Regions from separate parts of the Streptomyces citrinus genome, predicted to be linked through region 1. Evidence: predicted binding sites of a transcription regulator. Region 1 holds the regulator's gene; each other region holds the start of a gene.
What was found. Region 1 encodes HrcA, which represses chaperone genes, less so after heat shock. Its sites were predicted from a motif close to TTNGCACTCNGNNNNNCNGAGTGCNAA; they were not measured.

Region 1 (9,488 bases):
CGCAGGTCGTCGCCCCACACCCGCTCGATGAGCTCCGCGTCGTGCTTGCCCTCGACGTAGATGCGGCCGGCCCGCGCCACGCGCGCACGGGCCCCGGGGAGCGCCACCGAACCCGAGGCCGTACGGGTCGGGCGGACCGGCGCGGGCGCCACGGCGGCGGGCCGCACCAGCGTGACGACCTTGCCCTCCAGGAGGAAGCCGCGCGGCTCCATCGGGAAGACGCGCTGCTTGCCGAAGCGGTCCTCCAGGGTCACCGTCGGACCCTGCGCCGTCTTCTCGACGCGGACGACCGCGCCGCAGTACCCGGTGGTGACCTCCTCGACCACGAGATCCGGCTCGGCCGGTACCTCGGGCACCGGCTTGTTCCGCTTCCAGGGGGGCGTGAGGTCGGCGTGGCCGTACGCACGGCGCTGCGGGTCCGAAGGACCCTCGTGGGAGGGGTGGCGGGAGACGGGTGGGAGCATTCGGCCGACGATAGGAGAAGTGGGCGCGCCCGTCCTAGGACACGCCGAAGCGGGCCGCCAGTGTGGCGCGCTGCTCGCGGACAAAACCCGCATTCACCACGGATCCGTGCCCGGGGACGTAGACCGCGTCCTCGCCGCCGAGCGCGACGAGCCGGTCGAGCGCCGCGGGCCACTGCCGGGGCGCCGCGTCCGAGCCCGCCTGCGGCTCCCCGGACTCCTCGACGAGATCGCCGCAGAAGACGATCTCCGGGGCACCGGCGATGCCCGGCACGAGCACCGCGAGGTCGTGGCCGCTGTGCGCCGGGCCGACGTTCGCGAGCAGCACCTGGAGGCCGCCGCCCAGGTCGAGCGTCCACTCCCCGCACACCCGGTGGTGCGGCGTGACCAGCAGGTCGCTCGCCTCGCCCGCCAGGTCCTCGTCCAGACCGTGCCCCACGGCGTCGGAGCGCAGCGCGTCGGCGCCGTGCGCGAAGACGGCGTCGACGCCCACGGCCCCGTACACCTCGACGCCCGCGAACGCGGCCGTGCCGAAGACGTGGTCGAAGTGCGGATGGGTGAGAGCGATGTGCGTCACTCTCCCGTGTGGCGTCAGGAGGCGCCGGACGTCCGCGCGCAGCCGGGAGCCTTCACGCAGTGAGGATCCGGTGTCGATCAGCAGGGCCGCGCCGTCCCCCACGACGAGGCCGGTCGTGCAGTCCCAGCCGGGCAGCCTGACCCGCCCCACGCGTGGCGCCAGCTCTTCCCAGCCCGCCGCCGTCCAGTCGATGCGTTCACCACGTTCCATGGGGACGACGCTAGCGGCCTTGCCGGGGCCGTACCCCACGGCCGTACACTGAGCCGGGGACGATTGGCACTCGCCCGCGGGGAGTGCCAAAAGGGAAGATCACGACGAGAAGGTCGCTGGAGGTGTGCGCCGATGCTCAGTGAACGCAGGCTCGAAGTGCTGCGCGCCATCGTCCAGGACTATGTCGGAACCGAGGAGCCGGTGGGCTCCAAGGCGCTCACCGAGCGGCACCGCCTCGGCGTCTCGCCGGCGACGGTGCGCAACGACATGGCCGCCCTGGAGGACGAGGGATACATCGCCCAGCCGCACACCAGTGCCGGGCGCATCCCCACCGACAAGGGGTACCGCCTCTTCGTCGACAAGCTCACGAACGTCAAGCCGATGACCGCCCCGGAGCGCCGGGCCGTCCAGAACTTCCTGGAGGGCGCGGTCGACCTGGACGATGTCGTCGGGCGGACCGTGCGGCTGCTCGCGCAGCTCACCCGCCAGGTCGCGATCGTCCAGTACCCGTCGCTGACCCGGTCCACCGTGCGCCACGTCGAGCTGCTCTCGCTGGCGCCCGCCCGCGTGATGCTCGTGCTGATCACGGACACCGGGCGCGTCGAGCAGCGGATGATCGACTGCCCGGCGCCGTTCGGCGAATCGTCTCTGGCGGATCTGCGCGCCCGGCTCAACAGCCGGATCGCGGGCCGCCGCTTCGCCGACGTACCGCAGCTGGTGCAGGATCTGCCGGAGGCCTTCGAGGCGGAGGACCGCGGCACGGTCTCGACGGTGCTCTCCACTCTTCTGGAGACGCTCGTCGAGGAGTCCGAGGAACGGCTGATGATCGGCGGCACCGCCAATCTCACCCGCTTCGGACATGACTTTCCCCTCACTATCCGACCCGTTCTCGAAGCCCTTGAGGAGCAGGTCGTGCTCCTCAAGTTGCTTGGTGAGGTGGGGGATTCGGGCATGGCCGTACGGATCGGTCACGAGAACGCCCATGAGGGGCTCAACTCCACGTCCGTCGTGTCGGTCGGCTACGGTTCGGGCGGCGAGGCAGTCGCCAAGCTCGGCGTGGTCGGACCGACCCGCATGGATTACCCGGGAACGATGGGAGCAGTACGCGCAGTGGCACGTTACGTCGGACAGATCCTGGCGGAGTCGTAAGTGGCCACGGACTACTACGCCGTACTCGGCGTGCGCCGCGACGCTTCCCAGGACGAGATCAAGAAGGCTTTTCGGAGGCTCGCGCGCGAGCTGCACCCGGACGTGAATCCGGATCCGAAGACCCAGGAGCGGTTCAAGGAGATCAACGCCGCCTACGAGGTGCTCTCCGACCCGCAGAAGAAGCAGGTCTACGACCTCGGGGGCGACCCCCTGTCGCAGTCCGGCGGAGGCGGTGCCGGAGGCTTCGGCGCCGGTGGGTTCGGGAACTTCTCGGACATCATGGACGCGTTCTTCGGGACCGCGTCGCAGCGCGGCCCCCGGTCGCGTACGCGCCGCGGACAGGACGCCATGATCCGGCTCGAGATCGAGCTGGACGAGGCCGCCTTCGGGACCACCAAGGACATCCAGGTCGACACCGCCGTGGTCTGTACGACCTGCAGCGGCGAGGGCGCGGCCCCCGGTACCTCCGCGCAGACCTGTGACATGTGTCGCGGTCGCGGTGAGGTCTCGCAGGTCACGCGGTCCTTCCTCGGCCAGGTCATGACCTCGCGGCCGTGTCCGCAGTGCCAGGGGTTCGGCACCGTCGTGCCGACGCCCTGCCCGGAGTGCGCCGGTGACGGCCGCATCCGGTCGCGGCGGACGCTGACCGTGAAGATCCCGGCCGGTGTGGACAACGGCACGCGGATCCAGCTCGCGGGCGAGGGCGAGGTCGGCCCCGGCGGCGGCCCCGCCGGTGACCTGTACGTGGAGATCCACGAGCTGCCGCACCCGACCTTCCAGCGGCGCGGCGACGATCTGCACTGCACGGTGACGATCCCGATGACGGCGGCGGCTCTCGGTACGAAGGTGCCGCTGGAGACGCTCGACGGCATGGAGGAGATCGACATCCGGCCGGGCACGCAGTCCGGCCAGTCGGTTCCGCTGCACGGGCGCGGTGTCACACATCTGCGGGGCGGCGGCCGAGGCGACCTGATCGTGCACGTCGAGGTCATGACGCCGCAGAAGCTCGACCCCGAGCAGGAGCGGCTGCTGCGGGAGCTGGCCAAGCTGCGCGGCGAGGAGCGGCCCACCGGGCAGTTCCAGCCGGGACAGCAGGGGCTGTTCTCACGGCTGAAGGACGCGTTCAACGGGCGGTGAGCCGGTGGGAGCGGGGCCCGGGATCTCTTCCCGGGCCCCGCCCCTTTCGCGTCCGCGGCGCCACCGGTTCCCGTGGGGTGCCGGGTGCGGCTCCGGCCTCGTCGCTCGCGCCCGCCGAGGGCGGAACGCCCGATTCGGCGGACCGAATGGGACGTGGCACGATGCGGTCATGTCCTCCGCACTGACCGATCTCTGTCACTATCCGATCGTGCAGGCCCCCATGGCGGGCGGCGCCTCCTGTCCCGTGCTCGTGGCCGCCGTCGGCGAGGCGGGCGGGCTCGGGTTCCTCGCCGCCGGGTACAAGACGGCCGACGGCATGTACCAGGAGATCAAACAGGTGCGGGGGCTGACGAACCGTCCCTTCGGCGTCAACCTCTTCATGCCGCAGCCCGACTGTGCCGATCCGGCCGCCGTCGACGTCTACCGCCACCAGCTCGCCGGTGAGGCCACCTGGTACCAGACCGCGCTCGGCGACCCCGACAGCGGCCGCGACGACGGCTACGACGCCAAGCTGGCCATCCTGCTCGACGACCCGGTGCCGCTGGTCACCTTCACGTTCGGCTGCCCCACCCGCGAGGTCGTGCAGGCGCTGCAACGCGTCGGCACCCGCAGCGCCGTCACCGTCACGACGGTCGACGAGGCGCGGGCCGCGCAGCACGTGGGCGCCGACGCCGTGTGCGTCCAGGGCATCGAGGCCGGCGGCCACCAGGGCACCCACCGCGACAACCCCGAGGCCGACGGCAGCGGCGTCGGACTGCTGTCGCTGGTCGGCCAGGTGCGGGAGGCCGTACAGCTGCCGATCATCGCCGCCGGCGGCATCATGCGGGGCTCGCAGATCGCCGCGGTGCTCGCCGCCGGCGCCGATCTCGCGCAGCTCGGCACCGCGTTCCTGGTCACCCCGGAGTCCGGGGCGCCCACGCTGCACAAGCGGGCCATGACCGATCCGCTGTTCACCAGGACCGAACTGACCCGGGCGTTCTCCGGGCGGCCCGCGCGCGGGCTCGTCAACCGGTTCCTGCGCGAGCACGGACCGTACGCGCCCGCCGCGTACCCGCAGATCCACCACATGACGTCACCGCTGCGCAAGGCCGCCGCCAAGGCCGGTGACCCGCAGGGCATGGCGCTGTGGGCGGGGCAGGGGCACCGGTTCGCGCGGGAGCTGCCCGCCGGGCAGCTCGTGGAGGTCCTCGCCGCCGAACTCGACGCCGCCAAGGCCGCGTTGGGGCAGCGGGGTGCCGAGTGACGGCGCCGGTGTTCGTCGTCGAGGGCGCGGTCCCCGGCGACGGTGCGTATGTGCTCGACGGGCCCGAGGGACGTCACGCCGTCTCCGTGAAGCGGCTGCGGGCGGGCGAGGCCGTGGTCCTCACCGATGGGCTCGGGGCGTGGTGCGACGGTGTCGTCACCGGGAGCGAGGGCAAGGACCGGCTGCTCCTCGACGTCGGCCCGGCGCGGGTCGAGGACGAGGAGCAGCCGCGGATCACCGTCGTCCAGGCGCTGCCCAAGGGCGACCGGGGTGAGCTCGCCGTCGAGACGATGACCGAGACCGGCGTCGACGCGATCGTGCCGTGGGCCGCGTCCCGCTGCATCACGCAGTGGCGGGGTGAGCGCGGGCTCAAGGCGCTCGGGAAGTGGCGGGCCACCGCGCGGGAGGCCGGGAAGCAGTCGCGGCGCGTGCGGTTCCCCGTGGTGGCGGACGCCGCGTCGACGAAGGAGGTCGCCAAGCTGCTCGCGGCCGCCGACTTCGCGGCCGTGCTGCACGAGGACCGGGACGCTCCCAGCGGCGCCCTCGCCTCGGCCGAACTGCCCACGAGCGGCGAGATCGTACTCGTCGTCGGGCCCGAGGGCGGGGTGTCGCCGGAGGAGCTCGCCGTGTTCGAGGAGGCCGGAGCGCTGCCGTTCCGGCTCGGCCGCAGCGTGCTGCGCACGTCCACCGCGGGAACGGCGGCGGTGGCGCTGCTGCTGGGACGCACGGGACGCTGGGGCTGAGCGGCGGCCGGTGGGACGCGTAACGGCGTGACCACGCACTGTGGTTCACACGGTGGTGTCGCCGGGTGCGGCCGTAAACTGGGGCCATGGAACTCGCCCAGGTGAGGCTGCTCGTCAGTGACTTCGGTGCCTGCTACCGGTTCTACGCGGATGTGCTCGGGCTCAAACCGCAGTCCGGTGCGGAGCGCGGGCCGTACGAGAAGTTCTCGCCACCCGGCGGATCCGCCGGGATCGCCCTCCAGGACCGGGCCATGATGGCCGAGATCCTGGGCGAGGTGGGGGAGCCCGCCACCGGCCACCGCTCGCTCGTGGTGCTGCGCGTCGACGATCTGGACACCTACTGCGCCCAGGTCACCGAGCGCGGCGGCGTCCTCGTGCACGGGCCCGTGCCGTTCACGGAGCGGATGCGCGTCGCCCACCTCAAGGATCCCGAGGGCAATCTCGTCGAGCTCCAGGAGTGGCTGCTGCTGCGCGGCTGACCGCCGGCGGGCCCGCTGTGGCCGCAAGTGCTCTACCGCCCGGGTGGCGGGGCTGTCATGCTGCCGCCCATGGGGGCTTTGAGGCGTATTGGATCCCGTTTGCGGCACCGGCGTCTCCTTGCGACCGGCGCGCTGATCGCCGCCGCCGTCGCCGGAGGCGTCGCCTGCGAACCGATCGGCGGAGACCTGAACCCGTCCACGGTGGCGGCCACCACCGACCAGGAAGCCACGCAGGAGCTGGAGCGGCAGCACGCCCCCGTGGCGTGGATCAGCTGCACCGCGTCGTACAACGGCCGCTCCACGCCCAGCAGTTCGACACCGAGCGAGGTCGAGGTGGACTGCCGGGGCAAGACGGACAAGGGCGAGGACATCCGGATCAAGGGATGGGCGCACGGCGTCGTCTCCGGCCACTGTGTGCGCGGCGACTTCATCGGGCGCGTCGAGGGCAAGGTCTGGTTCCACCTCGCCGTCCTCGGCAACTGCGCGGAGTCCGGCTCGACTTCGCACCCGCCGCAGAACCCGCCGCCCTCGCACGACGACCAGCCCACCCGGCACGAGCCGCAGCCCGGGACCACGCGCACCGTCACCCAGACCGTCACCGTGTACCCGCCCGATCCGACGTGCTCCTGCTTCCAGGGCAAATGAGCCGTACGAAAGTGATCAGACCGGGTGACGGCGGACGTGACGCAAATTTAGGGTGGGCGGGGTGACGACTCCTGCGTACCTCCGATTCCCGCATCCGCACGGCGAGTCGGTGGTCTTCACCGCCGAGGACGACGTGTGGGCCGCACCCCTCGACGGCGGCCGTGCCTGGCGGGTCAGCGCCGACAACCTGCCCGTGAGCCATCCTCGGATCGCACCCGACGGCGCCACCGTCGCCTGGACGTCGCGGCGCGACGGCGCCCCCGAGGTGTACGTCGCCCCGGTCGACGGCGGCTTCGCCAAGCGCCTGACGTACTGGGGGAGTTGGACCACCGCCGTGCGCGGCTGGACGCCCGACGGGCGGGTCCTCGCCGTCAGCGCGCACGGGCAGGCCTCCTCGCGCCGCAGCTGGGCGCGGGCGGTGCCGCTGGACGGCGGACCCGCCGAGACACTGCCGTACGGGCCCGTGGGCGGCGTTGCGTACGGCCCCGAGTCCCAGGTGCTGCTGCTGTCCGCGCCGATGGGCCGCGAGGCCGCCTGGTGGAAGCGGTACCGGGGCGGCACCGCGGGCAAGCTGTGGATCGACCCGGAGGGCGGCGGCGACTTCGTACGGCTGCACGCGGACCTCGACGGGAACATCGAGTGCCCGATGTGGGTGGGCGAGCGCGTCGCGTTCCTCTCCGACCACGAGGGCGTCGGGGCGCTCTACTCGTCCCTGCCCGACGGGTCGCAGCTGCGCAGGCACTCGGCCCTTGACGGGTTCTACGCCCGGCAGGCCGCCACCGACGGCGACCGGGTCGTGTACGCGAGCGCCGGTGAACTGTGGGTCGTCGACGCCCTGGGCGAGGACGCGCAGCCGCGGCGGATCGACGTGCGGCTCGGCGGACAGCGGGCCGATCTCCAGCCGCGCCCGGTGGACGCCGCCCGCTGGTTCGGGGCCGCGTCGCCCGACCACACCGGACGCGGCAGCGCCGTCGCCGTGCGCGGCGCCGTGCACTGGGTGACGCACCGCTCCGGGCCCGCCCGCGCCCTCGCCGCCGAACAGGGCGTCCGCGCCCGGCTCCCGCACACCTTCCGCGTCGACGGCGAGGAACACGTGGTGTGGGTGACCGACGCCGAGGGCGACGACGCGCTGGAGTTCGCGCCCGCCACCGGCGCCGCCGCCGGCGCCACCCCGCGCCGGCTCGGCGCCGGACGGTTCGGCCGGATCCTCGGGCTGGCCGTCGCCCCGGACGGCGGCCGGGTCGCCGTCGCCGCGCACGACGGGCGGATCCTCCTGGTCGAGCGGGAGAGCGGGGACGTACGGGCCGTGGACCGCAGCGAGGACGGGCACGCGACGGGTCTCGTGTTCTCGCCGGACTCCGGCTGGCTCGCCTGGTCGCACCCCGGACCGCACGGGCTGCGCCAACTGAAGCTCGCCAACGCCTCCGACCTCGCCGTCACCGAGGCGACCCCGCTGCGGTTTCGGGACTACGCGCCCGCGTTCACCCTCGACGGCAAGCACCTGGCCTTCCTGTCGGCGCGCTCCTTCGACCCGGTCTACGACGAGCACGCCTTCGACCTGGCCTTCGTGAGCGGGGCGCGGCCGTATCTGATCACGCTGGCCGCGACGACCCCGTCGCCGTTCGGGCCGCAGCGGCACGGCCGCCCGTTCGACGCCCCGGACGCGCCCGGGGCGGAGACGCCCGACAGCGAGGGCGCGCCCGTCACCCGCGTCGACCTGGAAGGGCTCGGCGACCGCATCGTGGCGTTCCCCGTCGAGGCCGCCCGCTACTCGACGCTGCGTACCGCCAAGGACGGCGTGCTGTGGCTGCGGCACCCGGTGCGCGGCGTCCTCGGCGACTCCCGGGCCGGACTCACGGACCCCGAGCCGAAGACCCGGCTCGAACGCTACGACCTGGCCCAGCGGCGCATCGAGGAACTCGGCTCCGACGCCGACCACTTCGAGGTCACCGGCGACGGCAAGCGCGTCCTGCTGTGGACGGGCGAGGTCCTGAAGGTCGTGCCCAGCGACCGGCGCCCCGCGCACGACGACGACTCCGACACCAACATCACCGTCGACCTCGGCCGGATCAGCCAGAGCGTCGACCCGGCCGCGGAGTGGCGGCAGATGTACGAGGAGACGGGCCGCCTGATGCGCGACAACTTCTGGCGCGCGGACATGAACGGCGTCGACTGGGACGGCGTCCTCGACCGCTACCGTCCCGTCCTCGACCGGGTCGCCACGCACGACGACCTCGTGGACCTCCTCTGGGAGGTGCAGGGCGAACTGGGCACCTCGCACGCCTACGTCGTGCCGCGCGGCTCGGGGAACTCCGCCGCCCGCCGCCAGGGGCTGCTCGGGGCCGACATCTCCCGTCAGGAGGACGAGAGTTGGCGGATCGACCGGGTGCTGCCCTCCGAGACGTCCGACCCGCGGGCCAGATCGCCGCTGGCCGCGCCGGGCGTCGCCGTGCGCGCCGGAGACACGATCGTGGCGGTGGGCGGGCGGCCCGTCGACCCGGTGGCCGGGCCCGCGCCGCTGCTCGTCGGCACCGCCGGCAAACCGGTCGAGCTGACCGTGTCACCGGCCGGCGGCGGCGATCCGCGGCACGTCGTCGTGGTGCCGGTCGACGACGAGGAGCCGCTGCGCTACCACGCGTGGGTCGCCGACCGGCGGGCGTACGTCCACGAGCGGTCCGGCGGGCGGCTCGGCTATCTGCACGTACCGGACATGCAGGCGCCCGGGTGGGCGCAGATCCACCGCGATCTGAGCGTGGAGGTCGCGCGGGACGGACTGATCGTCGACGTACGGGAGAACCGCGGCGGCCACACGTCGCAGCTCGTCGTGGAGAAGCTGGCGCGCCG
Region 2 (9,488 bases), 1.0 Mb from region 1:
CGCGGACACGGCGGCCGGTCTGGACACCGTGCAGCTGGGCGCCGCCGTGAACGCCCTCGCGGCCGCCCGCCGCGTCGACGTGTACGGCGTCGGCGCCTCCGGTCTCGTCGCCCAGGACCTCGCGCAGAAGCTGCTGCGGATCGGGCACATCGCCCACGCCCACAGCGACCCGCACCTGGCGATCACGAACGCGGTGACGCTGCGCTCCGGCGACGTCGCGGTCTCCATCACGCACTCCGGCGGGACCGGTGACGTCATCGAGCCGCTGCGCGTCGCCTTCGAGCACGGTGCGACGACCATCGCGATCACCGGCCGCCCCGACGGCCCGGTCTCGCAGTACGCCGACCACGTCCTGACCACGTCCATCGCCCGCGAGAGCGAGCTGCGCCCCGCCGCGATGTCATCCCGCACGAGCCAACTCCTCGTGGTGGACTGCCTGTTCGTGGGCGTGGCGCAACGCACGTACGAGACGACGGCCCCGGCCCTCTCGGCTTCCTACGAGGCCCTGGCCCACCGCCACCGAACCTCCTCCCGCAAGTAGCGCGTTCGAGCCCCCTTTCAAGCCCCCTCCGGCGATCGAGGAGCGGGGTCCGGGGCGGAGCCCCGCACCCGCACGACAGCACCCCGCACGACAGCACCCCGCACACACAGCACACACCCGGCAGAAAAACACCCGCACCCCACAGAAGGCCCCGAGACGACGATGTCCACCGACGCCACGTACACCGAACTCCGCGCCCAGCTGGCGACCCTCACGACGGAGGCGTTCCGCCCGGAGCTCGCCGAGATCGACCAGCAGTCCACGCTGGAGATCGCGAAGATCATGAACGCGGAGGACGCCTCCGTCCCCACCGCCGTCGCCGCCCAGCTCCCCGCGATCGCCGCCGCGATCGACGGCACGGCCGAGCGGATGGCCCGTGGCGGCCGCCTGATCTACGCGGGCGCCGGCACGGCCGGCCGGCTCGGGGTCCTGGACGCGTCCGAGTGCCCGCCCACCTTCAACACGGACCCGAGCGAGGTCGTCGGCCTGATCGCGGGCGGCCCGTCCGCGATGGTCACCGCCGTCGAGGGCGCCGAGGACTCCAAGGAGCTCGCGGCCGAGGACCTGGACGCGCTGAACCTGACGGCCGACGACATCGTGGTCGGCATCTCCGCCTCGGGCCGCACCCCGTACGCGATCGGCGCCGTCGAGCACGCCCGCCGCACGTACGGCGCGCTCACCGTGGGCCTGTCCTGCAACGCGGACAGCGCGCTCGCGGCCGCCGCCGACCACGGTATCGAGGTCGTCGTGGGCCCCGAACTCCTCACCGGTTCGACCCGGTTGAAGGCGGGCACGGCGCAGAAGCTCGTCCTCAACATGCTGTCGACGATCACCATGATCCGGCTCGGCAAGACGTACGGGAACCTCATGGTCGACGTACGCGCGTCGAACGAGAAGCTGCGCGCCCGCTCGCGCCGCATCGTCTCCCTGGCCACCGGCGCCGACGACAGCGCCATCGAGGCCGCGCTCGCCGCCACCGACGGCGAGGTCAAGAACGCGATCCTCGTCGTGCTCGGCGACGTGGACGGGCCGACGGCGGCCCGTCTGCTGACCGAGGCGAACGGCCACCTGCGCGCCGCCCTCGCGGCGGCGGCCACCCTCTGACCCCCACTCGTCCCCTCCCTCCCCGCACAGCAAGGCAGCACGCACCATGGCTGAGAACAAGAACCGCGACGTGGCGGCCTCGATCCTGCCGCTCGTCGGCGGTGCCGCGAACGTCACGTCCGTAGCCCACTGCATGACCCGGCTCCGACTGGGCCTGGCCGACCGCTCGCTCGTCCAGGAAGAGGCGCTCAAGGCGCTGCCCGATGTCATGGGCGTCGTCGAGGACGACACGTACCAGATCGTCCTCGGCCCGGGGAAGGTCGCCCGGGTCACCCCGGAGTTCGAGGAGCTGGTGAACGACGGCAAGGCCGCCGCCCCCGGCCCGCAGCCGCCGACCGCCGACGCGCTGGCGGCGCAGGGCGCGGAGCTCAGGGCACGGCAGAAGGCGAAGAACGCGACGCCGTTCAAGCTCTTCCTGCGGAAGATCGCCAACATCTTCGTGCCGCTGATCCCGGCCCTGATCGGCTGCGGCATCATCGCGGGCATCAACGGCCTGCTGATCAACCTGCACTGGCTGCCCGGTGTCACCCCGGCCCTCGCGGCCATCGCCTCCGGCTTCATGGCGCTGATCGCGGTCTTCGTCGGCTACAACACGGCGAAGGAGTTCGGCGGGACGCCGATCCTCGGCGGCGCGGTCGCGGCGATCATCGTGTACCCGGGTGTCGCGAACATCGACGTGTTCGGCCAGACCCTCTCCCCCGGCCAGGGCGGTGTGCTCGGCGCGCTGGGCGCGGCGGTCCTCGCGGTCTACGTCGAGAAGTGGTGCCGCAAGTGGGTGCCGGAGGCGGTCGACGTCCTCGTCACCCCGACCCTCACGGTCCTGATCTCCGGCCTGGTCACGATCTTCGGCCTGATGTTCGTCGCGGGTGAGGTCTCCACCGCGATCGGCGACGGCGCCAACTGGCTCCTGGAGAACACCGGCATCTTCGCCGGCGCGGTCCTCGGCGGGCTGTTCCTGCCGCTGGTGATGCTGGGCCTGCACCAGGCGCTGATCCCGATCCACACCACCCTGATCGAGCAGCAGGGCTACACGGTCCTGCTCCCCATCCTCGCGATGGCGGGCGCGGGCCAGGTCGGTGCGGCGATCGCCGTCTACCGGAAGCTCAAGAACAACACGTCGATCCGCAAGACCATCAAGTCGGCGCTGCCCGCCGGTTTCCTGGGCGTGGGCGAACCCCTCATCTACGGTGTCTCGCTGCCGCTGGGCCGCCCGTTCATCACGGCGTGCGTCGGCGGCGCGGCGGGCGGCGCGTTCATCGGCCTCTTCTCGATGCTCGGCACGCAGGTCGGCTCGACGGCCATCGGCCCGTCCGGCTGGGCGCTCTTCCCGCTCCTCGACGGCAACAAGGGCCTGGGCGTGACCTGCGCGATCTACGCGGGCGGCCTGCTCGTCGGCTACATCGTCGGCTACCTCGCCACGTACTACTTCGGCTTCACGAAGGAGATGATGGTCGAGTTCAACGCGGACGTGGACCTCGGCGAATCCCCCGAGGCCCACGCGGAGGAGGGCCCGTCGGCCCCGCCCGTCACCGGCACCCCCAAGGAACCGGCGAAGGTCTGACCCTTCCGCCGACCCCGAGCCCCGGGCCTCACGGACGCTTCCCCCGAGCTCCGTGGGGCCCGGCCCATGTCCGGCCGCACCTGGCGCACGTCACCCCCGGTCGCAGTGGACCGTCGGGAGCCGTCCGCCTCTCACGGCAACCGCCCCTCCCGGTTGACCCGCCGGACGCGCTCCCGCAGCACCTCCCCCACCGGCGCCGGTTCGACCGCGTCCGGCGGGCAGTCCCACTCCCGGCCCCCGCCCGGCGGCCGCAACTGCACGTAACCGCCCTCGTGCCCCATGATCTGCCCGACCCGACCGTCCCTGCGGTCGATCACGTACGTCCCGACGCTCACCGCGCACCCGCCCCGCGGCCCCCGTGCAACACGGCCACCAGCCGCATCGCCGTATCGAGGTTCACACACCCCAGGTCGACCAGCGGGTACGCCGTCTCCCCCGCCGCCGACACCGGGTCGACCCGCAACGACGGCAGCAGCACCCCCGCGCCTTCCAGCTCCGCCTTGAGCTGGGTGACCACCTCCTCCACCACCAGGATCCGCTCCGCGCCCCGCACGACCATCCCGATCAGCACCTCTCCTACCGAGTGTTCCGCATTCCTCACCCAGCGTGACCGTGTCGGCTCTACGCTTTCCAGGGGCACGCCCCAACAAAGCCCCTTGTTCGCAACGGGAGTTGATGCGCATGACCGGACCCAAGGACCTCGACCCCTCGTCCCGCCGCGTGATGATCGGCGAGGAACTGCGCCACGCCCGCGAGAGAGCGGACCTCACCCAACAGGCCCTGGGGGAACTGCTGTTCGTGAGCGGCTCGTACGTGGGACAGATGGAGGCGGGGACGCGGCGGATCCTGCCGGACATGGCGGAGCGCCTGGACGAGACGCTGGCGACCGGCGACTTCTTCGCCCGCCACTGCAAGAAGGCGAACCGGTCCCGGCACCCTGAGCAGTTCGCGGAGGCCGCCGAGGCGGAGGCCCTCGCGACAGAGATCAGGCAGTACGGGGCACTGCTCATCCCCGGCCTGCTCCAGACGGCGGACTACGCGCACGCGGTGTTCCTCGACTACCAGCCCACGGCCCCCGACGAGACCATCGGCGAGCTGCTGGCCGCCCGCATGGAGCGCACCCGCCTCCTGGACAACCCAACAAAGCCGTTGTTGTGGGCCGTTCTGGACGAGGCGGCCCTGCGTCGCTCGGTCGGCGGCGCCGCCGTGATGGCGCACCAGCTCCACCACATCGCCGCCCTGGTGCGCGCCCGCCGGGTCATCGTCCAGGTGCTCCCGTTCTCGGCAGGCGGCCACGCCTCCCTGCACGGCTCACTGAAGCTCATGTACTTCGACGACGCCCCGCCTCTCTCCTTCATCGAAGCCCCCACAACAGGGCGGTTGTTGGACGACCCGGCAACGGTCGCCCGCAACGAACTCTCCTACGACCTGGTGCGGGCCAACTCGCTCACCCCGAAGCAGTCCCTGGCCCTCATCGAGGCCGTGGCGCATGATTACGGCCATGAGGAACAGCACCCCTGAGTTCGACCTCGACCTGCACGACGCCGCCGCCCGGAGCTGGCGCAAGTCCACGTACAGCGGCGGCGAAGGCAGCGACTGCCTCGAAGTCGCCGACGCCCACACCCCATCCACCGGCATCGTGCCGGTCCGCGACTCCAAGAACCCCGACGGCCCGAAGCTCGGGCTCCGGGCGGAGGCCTGGTCCGCGTTCATCGCCGACCTGCGGCGGAACTGACCCGAAGCTCAAGCCCCGAGCCCCGAGCCCTCTTTTCAAGGAACGGGAGGTGGGCCTCAACCCACCCTCCCACCCAGCGAGTTGAGAAATCCGGACACTTTCCGGCACCGATTTGCCACGGAGCGTGACAGCGCTCTAGCGTGCCCGGACAACGAACGACCCCCGCCGGTGCTAGCAACACCATGCGGGGGTCTGACCATCAAGATCTCACCCAAGGAGATCCCGTGGCTGACGCCCAGTCTAGTCCTGCCCCTGCCCAGGAACCCCACCCGCTGGCCAACCCCGGCTACGGCAAACGCTCCGCGCCGGACCAACTCCCGCGCACCGCGCACGACTTCGCGCACCTCCCGGAACGCGAGGCGCACATCGCCGGCCTCATCGACCGGCTGCCCGACGGCGCCGACATCTCCGTGAAGGCGCTGTCCCGCTGCCTCCCGTACGGGCAGGCGGCCATGCGTACGGCACTCAACAACCTGCAGCGCGCGGGCCACTTGAGGCGCGGCCGTGAGCACGTCCAGGGCTCGGGCAGCGCGCGCTGGGTGACACGCACCTGGTTCTCCCGTACCGCGCGCGGCGACGCCTGGTGGACGGCGTACGCGAAGGGCGACGTACCGGAGCCGGACCCCGACGCGACGCGGGCGGCTCCCCGCCCCACCCGCACCCGGGCGTTCCTGCTCCTGGCCGCTCTCGGCCGCACCGCTCCGTCCCTGGCGCTGTCGGCCGCCGAGTGCGCGCGGCTCGCGCCGGAGGTGGAGCGGTGGTTCACGCGAGGCGCCACCGAGGACGACCTGCGGCACGCCCTGACCGCGGGACTGCCCAGCCCCGTCCACAGCCCGGCCGCCCTGCTGCACCGCCGCCTGATCGACAAGATCCCGGCCCCGGCCCCCGTCGCCGCCCGCCCCGTCCTGCGCCTCATCGAGTGCGCGACCTGCGGGACACCCGGCCCCCACAGGCCCTGCCGGGCGGATTCTGCTCCGGGTGCCGCGGTGCCCGCCCCGCCTGGCCGCCCACGGGTCCGCTCACACCGGAGGCCGTCCGCGCCCGCGCCGCCGAGGCCCGCGCGGCGATGCTGCCCCGGGCCGAGCGAACACGCGTATGACCGCGCTCCACATGCGCCCCGCGCCGCGCTCCCGCATCCTGGCCCCATGGCTGACAGCACCTTTTCCAAGATCTCCTGGACCGAGTTCCGCCCGAACCGAAGCCGGCTGACCGCCGGAGCGGGGCTCGCCGGGATCGGCATGGTCGTCGCCACCGCGGGCGTCGGCCTCCTCGTCTACGAGCTGGCCCGCGCGGGCCGCAACTGGACCGGCAGCTGGGAGGTGCCGCCCACGGAGCTGGCGCACCGCGCCTTCCGCCAGGCGCAGACGGCGACCCAGAGCGCCGCGCGGGCGGGCCGTGACGCGTGGAGCACGTACGAAGAGGGCGCCTCCTGAGACAGGGCCGCCTTCCGGAAACGCCCGAGGGCGGTACCCCCTCGTGAAGAGGAGGTACCGCCCTCGGAACGTACAGACCGGCTGAACCGAAAGATCCGGCTCAGAAGTCCATGTCACCGCCCGGCATGCCGCCGCCGGCCGGGGCAGCGCCCGCCTTCTCCGGCTTGTCGGCGATGACGGCCTCGGTGGTGAGGAACAGCGCGGCGATCGACGCGGCGTTCTGAAGCGCGGAGCGCGTCACCTTGGCCGGGTCGAGGATGCCCTCGGCGATCATGTCGACGTACTCGCCGGTCGCGGCGTTCAGGCCGTGACCGATGGGAAGGTTGCGCACCTTCTCCACGACGACGCCACCCTCAAGGCCACCGTTGACGGCGATCTGCTTGAGCGGGGCCTCCAGGGCGAGCTTCACGGCGTTGGCGCCGGTCGCCTCGTCACCCTCGAGCTCCAGCTTCTCGAACACCGCGGAGGCCTGGAGGAGAGCCACGCCACCACCGGCGACGATGCCCTCTTCGACGGCCGCCTTCGCGTTGCGAACGGCGTCCTCGATGCGGTGCTTGCGCTCCTTGAGCTCGACCTCGGTCGCGGCACCGGCCTTGATGACCGCAACACCGCCGGCGAGCTTCGCCAGGCGCTCCTGCAGCTTCTCGCGGTCGTAGTCGCTGTCCGAGTTCTCGATCTCGGCGCGGATCTGGTTGACGCGGCCCTGGACCTGGTCGCTGTCACCGGAGCCGTCGACGATCGTCGTCTCGTCCTTGGTGATGACGACCTTGCGGGCGCGGCCGAGCAGGTCGAGACCGGCGTTCTCCAGCTTGAGGCCGACCTCCTCGGAGATGACGGTGCCACCGGTGAGGATGGCGATGTCGCCGAGCATGGCCTTGCGGCGGTCACCGAAGCCCGGGGCCTTGACGGCGACGGACTTGAAGGTGCCACGGATCTTGTTGACGACCAGGGTCGACAGGGCCTCGCCCTCGACGTCCTCGGCGATGATCAGCAGCGGCTTGCCGGACTGCATGACCTTCTCGAGCAGCGGAAGGAGGTCCTTCACGTTGCCGATCTTCGAGTTGACGATCAGGATGTACGGGTCGTCCAGCGACGCCTCCATACGCTCCATGTCGGTGGCGAAGTACGCCGAGATGTAGCCCTTGTCGAAGCGCATACCCTCGGTGAGCTCCAGCTCCAGACCGAAGGTCTGGGACTCCTCGACGGTGATGACGCCTTCCTTGCCGACCTTGTCCATGGCCTCGGCGATGAGCTCGCCGATCTGGGTGTCGGCGGCGGAGATGGAGGCCGTCGAAGCGATCTGCTCCTTGGTCTCCACGTCCTTGGCCTGCTCGAGGAGAGCGGCGGAGACGGCCTCGACGGCCTTCTCGATGCCACGCTTGAGGGCCATCGGGTTGGCACCGGCGGCCACGTTGCGCAGACCCTCGCGCACCAGGGCCTGGGCCAGGACGGTCGCGGTCGTCGTGCCGTCACCGGCGACGTCGTCCGTCTTCTTCGCGACCTCCTTGACCAGCTCGGCGCCGATCTTCTCGTACGGGTCCTCGAGCTCGATCTCCTTGGCGATGGACACACCATCGTTGGTGATCGTGGGGGCGCCCCACTTCTTCTCGAGGACGACGTTGCGACCCTTGGGGCCCAGGGTCACCTTGACGGCGTCGGCGAGCTGGTTCATGCCGCGCTCGAGGCCGCGCCGTGCCTCCTCGTCGAACGCGATGATCTTGGCCATGTGAAGTGGTCCTCCCGGACGGGGTGGAAACGCAAACGGATCGTGCAGGTGCCCGCGACGGACGGCCTACAGCCCTTGTGGTTCCTTGCCCCACCGGCCTGCGGACCTCACCGACTCGATCCAAGTTCTGTCACTCTCACGCGGAGAGTGCTAACGCCAATGATTAGCACTCGACCCCTTCGAGTGCAAGGTGCTCCCGCGAAGCGGGATCGTTGGGGGGTGGTGGTCGGGCGACGGGCGGGCGCAAGGTGCTCCCGTGAAGACCCAGGTGGCGGGCGCAGCACGAAGGGCCCGTCCCCGGTGACCGGGAGACGGACCCTCCATGGACGTGCGACGTACGAAGCTGTCAGTCGGACGCGCGCGCTTCAGCCGGCGGCCAGGCGGACCATGTCGGCCTGCGGCCCCTTCTGGCCCTGCGAGATCTCGAATTCAACTCGCTGACCCTCTTCGAGGGTGCGGTAGCCGTCCATCTGAATCGCGCTGTAGTGGACGAATACATCCGCACCACCGTCGACCGCGATGAAGCCGTACCCCTTCTCCGCGTTGAACCACTTGACGGTGCCCTGAGCCATGCCTAACTCCCCTATTACTGGCCCTTGCGCGAGACCACACTTCGCGGTCCCGGGTCAGACCTCACTCCCCAAAGGGTTTGGGGGTGTGCGCCGGAACGCGTCGACCGCGGCTGAATGTATCTGCCCAACTGCCGTCTGCAACAGGTCAGTCGGACGAGAATTCTGGGCACGCCCGATCGGGGAAAACGGTCCAACTGGACAGATCCCAGGGCAAGTCGGGCCAGATAAATGCCATAAAGGGCCCGAAAGGGCTGCGCACTTTGGCTACTTCTTGGCGGGCTTCGGGCGAGAACTCATATGCGCCCGTCATGCACCACTCGGGGAAACGAATCAGGTTCCCCAACTGTACCGCGCTCAACCATGCAGAATTGCCCCCTCCGCTTCTCTCGCGGAGGGGGCAATTCACGTGACTCTGGGTAGAACGGCGAAAGATCAGCCGCCGGCGACGGCGGGAATGATCGAGACGCCCGCGCCGTCCGGCGTCGCCGTCTCCAGGCCCTGCTCGAAGCGGACGTCGTCGTCGTTGACGTAGACGTTGACGAAGCGGCGCAGCTTGCCCTGGTCGTCCAGGACGCGGGCGGCGATGCCCGTGTGGTTCTTCTCCAGGTCGGCGATGACCTCGGCGAGCGTGGCGCCCTGGGCGGGGACCTCCGCCTGGCCGCCGGTGTAGGTGCGGAGGATGGTGGGGATGCGTACGTTGACGCTCATGGCTGGGTGACTCCCGTTCCTACAGGTTCAGTCGGCTCAGGTGCGGTCGGCTCAGTGGTCGGCGGCGAGACCGGCGTCGCGGAACGCGTCGAGGCTCGGCCGGATCGT
Region 3 (9,488 bases), 630 kb from region 1:
ACGCGGCCCTCGACGTCGCCCTTGTTGCCGCCACCGTCGACGATCGTGGTGTCGTCCTTGGTGATGGTCACGCGGCGCGCGGAACCGAGCACGTCCAGGCCGGCCTGGTCGAGCTTGAGGCCGACCTCTTCGGCGATGACGGTGGCACCGGTGAGGGTGGCCATGTCCTGGAGCATCGCCTTGCGGCGGTCGCCGAAGCCCGGGGCCTTGACCGCGACGGCGTTGAACGTGCCGCGGATCTTGTTCACGACCAGGGTCGACAGGGCCTCGCCCTCGACGTCCTCGGCGATGATCAGCAGGGGCTTGGAGCCGCCGGCCTGGATGACCTTCTCCAGGAGCGGGAGCAGGTCCTGGATCGAGCCGATCTTGCCCTGGTGGATCAGGATGTACGGGTCGTCGAGGACGGCCTCCATACGCTCCTGGTCGGTGACGAAGTACGGGGACAGGTAGCCCTTGTCGAAGGCCATGCCCTCGGTGAAGTCGAGCTCCAGGCCGAAGGTGTTGGACTCCTCGACGGTGATGACACCGTCCTTGCCGACCTTGTCCATCGCCTCGGCGATGAGCTCGCCGACCTGGCTGTCCTGCGCGGACAGACCGGCGACGGCGGCGATGTCGGCCTTGTCGTCGATCGGACGGGCGGTCGCGAGGAGGTCCTCGGACACGGCCTTGACCGCGGCGTCGATGCCCTTCTTCAGGGCGGCCGGGGAGGCGCCGGCGGCGACGTTGCGCAGGCCTTCCTTGACGAGGGCCTGGGCCAGCACGGTGGCGGTGGTCGTACCGTCACCCGCGATGTCGTTGGTCTTGGTCGCCACCTCCTTCACCAGCTGCGCACCGAGGTTCTCGTAAGGGTCCTCGACCTCGACCTCACGGGCGATGGTCACACCGTCGTTGGTGATGGTGGGGGCGCCGAACTTCTTGTCGATGACGACGTTGCGGCCCTTGGGGCCGATCGTCACCTTGACCGTGTCGGCAAGCTTGTTGACGCCGCGCTCGAGGGCGCGACGGGCGTCCTCGTCGAACTTCAGGATCTTCGCCATGGGAGCGATTCAGCCCTCTCGGAAAACTCGGGGTGAAGCTTGATGTGGAGCTCGGTGCAGAGCCCTGTTCCAACGCACCGCGCCCCTGACCCCGGCTCGTTGAAGATCGCGGGTGCCAGGGGCGCGGTTCGAAGCAGACCGATCTGCTTCGGGGGTTCTACTTCTCGACGATCGCGAGCACGTCGCGAGCCGAGAGGACGAGGTACTCCTCGCCGTTGTACTTGACTTCGGTGCCGCCGTACTTGCTGTACAGCACGATGTCGCCGGTCTTCACGTCGAGCGGAAGGCGCTCGCCGTTCTCGAAGCGGCCCGGGCCCACGGCCAGGACGACGCCCTCCTGGGGCTTCTCCTTGGCGGTGTCCGGAATGACCAGGCCAGAGGCCGTGGTCTGCTCGGCGTCGAGCGGCTGGACCACAATGCGGTCCTCGAGCGGCTTGATGGCAACCTTGGAGCTGGTGGTCGTCACGATCCGGTCTCCCCCTTCGGAGATCTCACGGGGTTAACAGTCTGAGGTGGCGACCAGGTGGATCCGTCGTCGCGGGTGCCGGACCTGCCCGTCGCTGTTGGCACTCTCCAGTGGTGAGTGCCAGGGCCGAGACTATGACCGCGATTAGCACTCGGTCAAGCGGAGTGCCAATCGACGGCGGCGCGGCGGGGCATTTCGGTCGGTCGCGGGGCACGGATCGATCTCGGTCGGGGGCTTCGGAGCCGGAGCCCGGGGTTCCGTACGAGGCTCGGGGCATGGCCGGTCACTACCGCACTCCGCGCTCCCGCTGGGGAGACGCCGCGCTGGCGCTGTTCGTGCTGTTCGTGGACGCGCTGGCCTGCCTGACCGCGGCCGTGTGGCTGTGGGCCGCCCACGTCCCCGTGGAGGGGGTGCTGTGGGCGCTCCTCGCCCTCGCCGTCCTGGTCGTCGCCTCGGCCTTCGCGTTCGGCGGCCGGGCGGGCCTGCCCGTCACGGCGGGCGTCCAGGTCGTCGCCGGGTTCGCGCTCGGCCTCCTGGTCCTGGCCTCGTACGCCGCGTCGCACCGCGGTCACTGAGCCCGGCCGGGGAGGGACGGTCAGAGGTAGTCCTCCAACCGCCCCACCGTGAACCCCTGTTCCTGGATGCGGCGGAGCATGCGGGTCGTCATCTGGGTCAGGGTCGTGCCCTTGAGGTCGGCCGGGCCGCGGAAGTGGGTCAGGATGATGTCGCCGGGGTGCAGGCGGTCGCCGCCGTCGGCGTAGCGGAGGTCGTGGATCTGCATCGAGGCGCGCCACAGGACGATCGCGTCGATGCCGCAGGCGCCCGCCGCCCGCAGGGTGTCCGCGTCGTAGTTGCCGTAGGGCGGGCGGAGCAGCCGCGGGGCCGTGCCGAAGCGGGACCTGAGCCGGTCCTGCTGGCCGCAGATCTCGGCGTGCTGCCCGACGTAGCCGAGGCCGGGCAGGAACGGGTGCGTGAGGGTGTGGTTCTCGACCTCCGCGCCCAGCCGCCGCAGCGTGCCGAAGTGCCCGTAGCCGGGGGCCGCCACGGAGTGCGTGAGGAACATCGAGATCGGCAGCCGCAGGTCGCGGACCAGGTCGACGAAGCGGGGGTCCTTCTCAGCCCCGTCGTCGTAGGTGAGGAAGACGACCTTGTCCCGGGTGGGGACGCGGTCGACGACCGGGGGGACCGCCCCCGGTCCGCGGGGCGGGAGCACCCCGTGGGCGGGGGGTTCCGGCGCCGGCGCCAGCGGGGCGGCGAGGCCCCAGCGCCGGTGGGCGTCCGGTGCGGCGGGAGCCGCCGGGACCGGCGCGGCGGGGGCCGCCGGGGCCCCGCCGCGCCGGCCGACGGCCGCGGGTGGTGGCGGACCTTCTGCGCCGCCTTCCTGCCCATCCGCTCGATCGGGTCGACGGACTGCGCGCACCCGGTGAGCAGCGCGGCGGCCAGGGCGCAGCCGACGAGCCGCACCCCGGCCGACCGGACGGCCGCCCCCGCCCCGAGGCCTGTCACAGGTAGTCCTCCAGGCGGGCCACCGCGTACCCCTTGTCGGTCAGGTACTTCATGAGCATCCGGATCATGTCGGGCATCGTGCCCTTCCAGTCCTCGCGTCCGCGGAAATGCGTGAGGAGGATGTCGCCCGGATGGATGTCCCGGTCCCACTCCCGGTAGTCCATACGGTCCACGAACGCCTCGGCGTTCCAGATGGGCGCGTACTTGATGCCGCAGGCCTTCGCGGCCTTGAGGGTGTCCTGGTTGTAGTTGCCGAACGGCGCCCGGAAGAGGGTCGGCCGTTTGCCGTACTTCTTCTCGATGACGTCCTGCATGCCGCAGATCTCGTGCTTCTGCCGCGCGTAGGAGAGCCCCGGCAGATACGGGTGGTGCAGCGTGTGGTTGTTGAGGCCGACGCCCGTCGCCTGCATCTTCTTGAAGTAGTCGTACTCGGGCCTGACCTCGGCGTCGGTCAGGAAGGCCGTGTACGGGATCTTCAGGTCGCTCATCATCTTCAGGAACTTCGGGTCCTTCTCGGCCCCGTCGTCGATGGTGAGGAAGACGACCTTGTCCTTGGTGGGGACCGTCGTGAAGACCGGCGGCAGGCCGAGTTCCTCCTGCCCGTCGACCTCGAAGCCCTTGCGCGCCTTGATGACCGGCTTCCGGGCGGGCGGGCGCGGGGCGGCGAGCGGCACCTTCGCGAGGCCCCAGCGCCGGGCGGCGGCCGCGCGCTGCGCCTGCTGGGCCTTGAGCTGGGTGGCGTACGCGTCGAGCGCGCGGGCCGGCGGGGCCTGGAGGGGCTGCTGACCGGCGGCCGGCCGGACCGCGTCGTCGGCGCCGCCCGCGCAGCCCGTGGCGAGCGCGCAGCCGACGAGGGCGGCGGCCGCGGCCCGGATCGCGGTTCTCCTCCGGCTCCTGGCCCGTCGCGTACGAGACCGCTTCACGGCGATTTCTTCGTTTTGTCGTACTAGTTGCATGGCGCCGGATCCTCGCAGCTCACAGCCCTGATCGAGGGCCGACACCGCGGCCGGGCGCGCGTCGTCCTCCGACTGGCCCACAATGGTCCGGGTGAGCTCCTTCTCCACCGCCGAAGCCTTCAGCGCCCTCCTGTCCCCCGAGGGCCGGGCCCTGCTCGACGAACTCCGCGACCACGACCCCGCCCAGGAGCTCGCCCTCGCCACGCGCCTGCGCCGCGACCACCCCGCCGAGCTGGTCTCCGCCGCGCTCGCGCAGGCGCGGCTGCGGCAGCGGGCGGCGGCGAAGTTCGGCGCCGAGGACGCGGCCCGGATGTTCTTCACGCCGAACGGTGTCGAGCAGGCGACCCGGACCAGCGTGGCCACCCACCGCGCGGAGTCGTTCAAGGCGCTCGGCGTGACGTCCGTCGCCGATCTGTGCTGCGGCATCGGCGGCGACGCGATCGCGCTCGCCCGCGCCGGGATCTCCGTCCTCGCCGTCGACCGCGACCCGCTGACCTGCGCCGTCGCACGGGCCAACGCCGAGGCGCTGGGCCTCACGGACCTCATCGAGGTACGGGAGGCGGATGTGACGGAGGTCGACACGGCCGCGTACGACGCCGTGTTCGTGGACCCGGCGCGGCGCTCCGACAAGCGAGCGGCAGGTGCCGCGCGCGGCGCGTCCTCGCGCGGTGGCGGGCGGATCTTCGACCCCGAGGCCTACTCGCCGCCGCTGTCCTGGGCCGTCGCCACCGCCCTGAAGGCCCCGCGCGCCGCCCTGAAGATCGCGCCGGGCATCCCGCACGAGGCGATCCCGGAGAGCGCCGACGCCGAGTGGATCTCGGACGGGGGTGACGTGAAGGAGGCCGTGCTGTGGTTCGGCACGGCGCCGGGGACGATGCGGGCGACGCTGCTCCCCGGGCCGCGGGCGCTGGTCGGACGCGGGCTGCCGGATCCCGCCGTCCGTTCCGTGGGGCGGTACCTGTACGAGCCGGACGGCGCCGTCATCCGGGCGCATCTGGTCGCCGAGGTCGCCGAGGAGGTCGGCGGCGGGCTGATCGACGAGACCATCGCGTACGTCACCTCCGACGAGCTGCACCCCACCGGGTACGCGTCGGCGTACGAGATCACCGATCAACTCCCCTTCAACGTGAAGAAGTTGAAGGCGCTGCTGCGGGAGCGGGAGGTGGGGGTGCTGACCGTGAAGAAGCGCGGGTCGGCGGTGGAGCCGGAGGAGCTGCGGCGCAAGGCCATGCCGAAGCCCTTCGGGAAGCGGGCGGCGACGGTGTTCCTGACCCGGGTCGCGGGGGCTCCCGTGATGCTGGTGGGGGCACCTGTCCGCTGAGGTTCCGGGGCCTCACTCCTCACGGTCCCCCGGCCGACGCCGGGAGGTGCCCCCTGAGGGGCTCGACCGGGCCAGCAGGAGCTGACGCTCGCGCGCGTTGCGGGTCAGCGACGCCGCGCGGGCGAACTCCTCACGGGCCTCCGCCACGCGCCCCAGCCGCTCCAGCAGATCGCCCCGCACGCTCGGCAGCAAGTGGTAGTCCCGCAGGGCGGGTTCGTCGCACAGGGCGTCCACGATCGCCAGCGCCGCCTGCGGTCCTTGCGTCATCGACACCGCCACCGCCCGGTTGAGCTCGATGACCGGGGAGGGGGCGCGGGCCGCGAGGAGGGCGTAGAGCGCGGCGATCTGGCGCCAGTTGGTGTCGGCGTACGTGTACGCGCGGGCGTGACAGGCGGCGATCGCGGCCTGGAGGGCGTACGGCCCCGGCGGCCCCGAGGACACCGCCTCCGCGCGGGTCAGCGCCGCGAATCCGCGCCGGATGAGCATCGGGTTCCAGCGCCCGCGGCTCTGGTCCCTGAGCAGGACGGGCGTGCCGTCGGGGGCCGTGCGGGCGGCCGAGCGCGAGCACTGGAGCTCCAACAGCGCGGCCAGGCCGTGCACTTCGGGCTCCTTGGGCATCAGCGACTGGAGGACGCGGGCCAGGCGCAGGGCGTCCTCGCACAGCCCCGGGCGCAGGTAGTCGTCGCCCGCCGTGGCCGCGTACCCCTCGTTGAAGATGAGGTAGATGACCTCCAGGACCGAGCCGAGCCGGGCCTCGCGGTCGGGGCCGTACGGGACCTCGAAGGCGACGTTCCTGGTGGCCAGGGTGCGCTTCGCGCGGACGATGCGCTGGGCGACCGTCGCCTCGGGGGCGAGGACCGCGCGGGCGATCTCGGCGGTGGTCAGGCCGCCGAGCAGGCGCAGCGTGAGCGCGACGCGGGCCTCGGCGGACAGCACGGGGTGGCAGCTCATGAAGACGAGCCGCAGGAGGTCGTCGTCGATGTCGTCGGGGTCGGTGGCGACGCCCACCTCCTCGTACGCGAACTCCGTGGCCCGGCCGACCTCTTCGAGCTTGCGGGCGTAGTTCTCGCGGCGCCGCACGAGGTCGACGGCGCGGTGCTTGGCGGTGGCCGTGAGCCAGGCGCCCGGGTTGTCGGGGACGCCGGACCCGGGCCACTTCTCCAGCGCGGCGACCAGCGCGTCCTGCGCCAGGTCCTCCGCGATGCCGACGTCCCGCACGATGCGGGTGACGGCGGCGATGACGCGGGGCGCCTCCATGCGGAAGACGGTCTCGACGGTGCTGTGGGCCGTGGCATTGTGTCGCTCTGTCACGACCCACCATCAGACACCGCTTCCGGCCGGAGTCCAAGGTTCGGCGTCCGTCAGCCCTCGGCGATCTCCCGGACCTCGGAGGTGACCGTCCAGTGGTCCTCGTGGACCTTCAGGAACCGCTTGGTCCACTCCAGGACCTCGGCCTCGTCCTTGGCCTGGAGGATCGCGTAACCGCCGATGACCTCCTTGGACTCGGTGAACGGGCCGTCGGTGACGGTGATCTCGCCCTTCTCGTAGCGCACGCGCTTGCCCTGCGAGGTCGGGGTGAGGCCCGCCGTGTCGAGCAGCACGCCGGCCTTGGTCATCTCCTCGATGAGCGCGCCCATGCGCTGCATGAGTTCGTCACTGGGGCCCTCGGCGGGGGCGTTGTTCTCGTCGATGCGAACCATCGTCAGGTAGCGCGGCATGGTGTTCTCCTCGGTGAACCGGATCGGTGAGCGAGCGGCCGTGGCGGCCTCTCACCCCTGCGTCGAACGGGAGACGGCCGGATCGACACGGTCGCCGGAATTTCTCGAAGAAATTCTTACGGTGCCCTCATCCGCCGCGTGCCAGGGTCGCTGCCCATGCCGTTCGACCACAACGACCACTACCACCGCCTCCTCCTGCGCCACCTGCCCGCGCACGGCCGCACCGCGCTCGACGTCGGCTGCGGAACGGGCCGTTTCGCGCGGCGGCTGGTGGCGCGCGGCTACCGGGTCGACGCGCTCGACCGGGACCCGGCGACGCTCGCGGCGGCGGAGGCGACGGGCGGCGGCCCCCGCTACCGCCTCGCGGACGCGTCCCGGGCCGAGCTGCCGCCCGCCCACTACGACGTCATCAGCTGCCTGGCCTCCCTGCACCACATGCCGTTCACCACGCTCACCCGCCTGCGCGCGGCCCTCGCGCCGGGCGGCCGGCTCCTCGTCCTCGGCTGCTACGCCGGCGCCACCGCGTGGGACATCGCCGCGATCCCGGCGAACGCGGGGACGCGCCTCGCGGTGTACGGCGTCGAGCGCGCCCGGGCCTGCCCCCGCCCCGCGCGGGGCGCCGGTCAGGGAACCGGGGATGACGCTGCCCGAGGTGCGGACGGAGGCGGCACGGCTCCTGCCCGGCAGCGAGGTGCGCCGCCTCCTCCACTGGCGCTTCCTGTTGACGTACGTGGCGCCGAAGTACCCCGCACCTCTGGTGAATTGACCTGCGAATTTCCTAAGGTGCGCCCATGGCCGCACCCTCACGGGGATCCCTCCGCCGACCCCTGCGCAAGACGTTCCGCGCCCTCGACATCGGGGACGGCGGTGACGGCCGGTGGGCCGCCCACGTACGGCCGATGTGGCCCCGGGCCGAGACCTGGCTGACCGAGGAAGGGCGGACCCCAAAGGGCGCCGCGCGCGCCCGGACACTGTTCGAGACGCACCTGCCGGAGCTGGTCCCGGTCCTCGACCGGCTCGCGCCGCAACTGGAGCGGCCGGGCGCCGACACGGTCCTCACGCTCGCGGCGGCCCGCGCGTTCTTCGCGGGCTGCACCCAGTCCGGCGCCCCCGGCACCCTCGTACGCAACTACGACTTCACGCCCGACGACTGCGAGGGCACCGTCGTCCGCTCGCACTTCCTGCGCCCCGTGATCGGCATGCAGGAGGCGGGCTGGGGCCTGCTCGACGGCATGAACGACGCGGGGCTCGCCGTCTCCCTCACCTTCGGCGGGCGGCTGGTGCACGGCCCCGGCTTCGCGTTCCCGCTCCTGCTGCGGTACGTCCTGGAGACCTGCGACACCGTCGGACAGGCGCTGGAGAAGCTCGCCCCGATCCCGGTCGCCGTCCCGCAGAACATCACGCTCGTCGACGCCGAGCGCGCCGTGACCGCGTACCTGGGTCCCGACATCCCGCTGACCCTGGCGCCGGACGCGTGCGCCGCCAACCACCAGCACCTGCCGGTCCCGGCCGAGCAGGAGCGGGCCACCCGGACCGGGGCGCGCCTCGCGGCGGTGCGGGCGGCGGGCCCGGACGTGAGCGCCCTGCTGCGGCCGCCGCTGCACAAGGGCACGTACGACGACGGCCTCGGGACCGTCTACACCGCGCACTACGAGCCGGTCGCGGGCCGGGTGACCTACCACTGGCCGGACGGCACCGACTGGCCGCAGTCGTTCGCGTCCTTCGAGGCCGGCGAGCGCCGGGTGACGCTCGGCTAGAGCCCGCCCACGTCCCACACCCGGATCGTGCCGTCCGAGCCCGCCGTGGCCAGATGGCGGCCGTCGGAGTCGAAGCCCAGGGACGTGACGACGCCGAGGTGGCCCTGGAGTTCGCGCAGCCGGTGCGGCCCAGGACCCGTCGACCAGAGCTCGACGGCGCCGTCCGCCTCGGTGTCGTATCCGAGGCTGTCGGAGCGGGCCAGGGCGAGGACCGGCTGTGCGGGGTGGTGGGCGGCGGCCGTCGATCCCGGCAGCCGGGCCACGCGAGTCCACGTGCCGTCGCCGTCGCGGCGCCAGAGTTCGCCGCGCGCGTTGCCGGCCGCGTAGAAGGCGGTGCCGCCGGGGGCGACGGCCAGGACCTCGGCCCCGTAGTCGCCCCAGTCGTCGCGGCGGGTGATCGTCCGCCCCTTGCCGAAGCCGGGCCGCCGGTAGCGCACGACGGCCTCGCTGTTCGACAGGGCCAGCAGATCGCCGTCGGGCAGGAACACCGGCCACGCCGCCTGCACGGGCGCGTCGGACGCGGCGGGCGGCCGGATCACCGGGACCGTCCCGTCGGCGGTGATCCGCCACACCCCGAAGTCGCCGCTGCTGTCGACCAGCCCGGCGAGCCGTCGCCCGTCGGCGTCGACGGCCAGCTGGTACGTGGGGACGTCCGGCTTGTCAGGGGTCAGCCAGCGCTCCCCGCGCCGTTGCAGCAGGTGGTCCTCGCTGCCGACGGCCAGATACT

Region 2: a site for HrcA is predicted at 8,264-8,290, ahead of groL (chaperonin GroEL). Genes of this name have one in related genera too.
Region 3: a site for HrcA is predicted at 1,648-1,674, ahead of groES (co-chaperone GroES). Genes of this name have one in related genera too.

What each region holds. Positions count from the first base shown of each region.
Region 1 covers NZ_CP146022.1:2,836,728-2,846,215, reverse strand. Annotated here, with positions in the region: gene V2W30_RS13310 (DUF3097 domain-containing protein) at 1-464, opposite strand, end outside; gene V2W30_RS13305 (MBL fold metallo-hydrolase) at 499-1,248, opposite strand; gene hrcA (heat-inducible transcriptional repressor HrcA) at 1,381-2,397, shown strand; gene dnaJ (molecular chaperone DnaJ) at 2,398-3,534, shown strand; gene V2W30_RS13290 (nitronate monooxygenase) at 3,704-4,777, shown strand; gene V2W30_RS13285 (16S rRNA (uracil(1498)-N(3))-methyltransferase) at 4,774-5,520, shown strand; gene V2W30_RS13280 (VOC family protein) at 5,607-5,999, shown strand; gene V2W30_RS13275 (hypothetical protein) at 6,099-6,644, shown strand; gene V2W30_RS13270 (S41 family peptidase) at 6,706-9,488, shown strand, end outside.
Region 2 covers NZ_CP146022.1:3,854,293-3,863,780, forward strand. Annotated here, with positions in the region: gene V2W30_RS17930 (MurR/RpiR family transcriptional regulator) at 1-541, shown strand, start outside; gene murQ (N-acetylmuramic acid 6-phosphate etherase) at 704-1,645, shown strand; gene V2W30_RS17940 (PTS transporter subunit EIIC) at 1,692-3,206, shown strand; gene V2W30_RS17945 (hypothetical protein) at 3,338-3,541, opposite strand; gene V2W30_RS17950 (hypothetical protein) at 3,538-3,807, opposite strand; gene V2W30_RS17955 (helix-turn-helix transcriptional regulator) at 3,888-4,727, shown strand; gene V2W30_RS17960 (DUF397 domain-containing protein) at 4,708-4,941, shown strand; partial or broken gene V2W30_RS17965 (hypothetical protein) at 5,214-6,040, shown strand; gene V2W30_RS17970 (hypothetical protein) at 6,087-6,374, shown strand; gene groL (chaperonin GroEL) at 6,475-8,100, opposite strand; gene V2W30_RS17980 (cold-shock protein) at 8,466-8,672, opposite strand; gene V2W30_RS17985 (MoaD/ThiS family protein) at 9,105-9,380, opposite strand; gene thrC (threonine synthase) at 9,432-9,488, opposite strand, start outside.
Region 3 covers NZ_CP146022.1:3,465,758-3,475,245, forward strand. Annotated here, with positions in the region: gene groL (chaperonin GroEL) at 1-1,037, opposite strand, end outside; gene groES (co-chaperone GroES) at 1,195-1,503, opposite strand; gene V2W30_RS16010 (hypothetical protein) at 1,779-2,078, shown strand; gene V2W30_RS16015 (polysaccharide deacetylase family protein) at 2,099-2,716, opposite strand; gene V2W30_RS16020 (polysaccharide deacetylase family protein) at 3,006-3,965, opposite strand; gene V2W30_RS16025 (THUMP-like domain-containing protein) at 4,048-5,286, shown strand; gene V2W30_RS16030 (RNA polymerase sigma factor) at 5,299-6,543, opposite strand; gene V2W30_RS16035 (YciI family protein) at 6,648-7,004, opposite strand; gene V2W30_RS16040 (class I SAM-dependent methyltransferase) at 7,161-7,931, shown strand; gene V2W30_RS16045 (C45 family peptidase) at 7,859-8,761, shown strand; gene V2W30_RS16050 (hypothetical protein) at 8,758-9,488, opposite strand, start outside.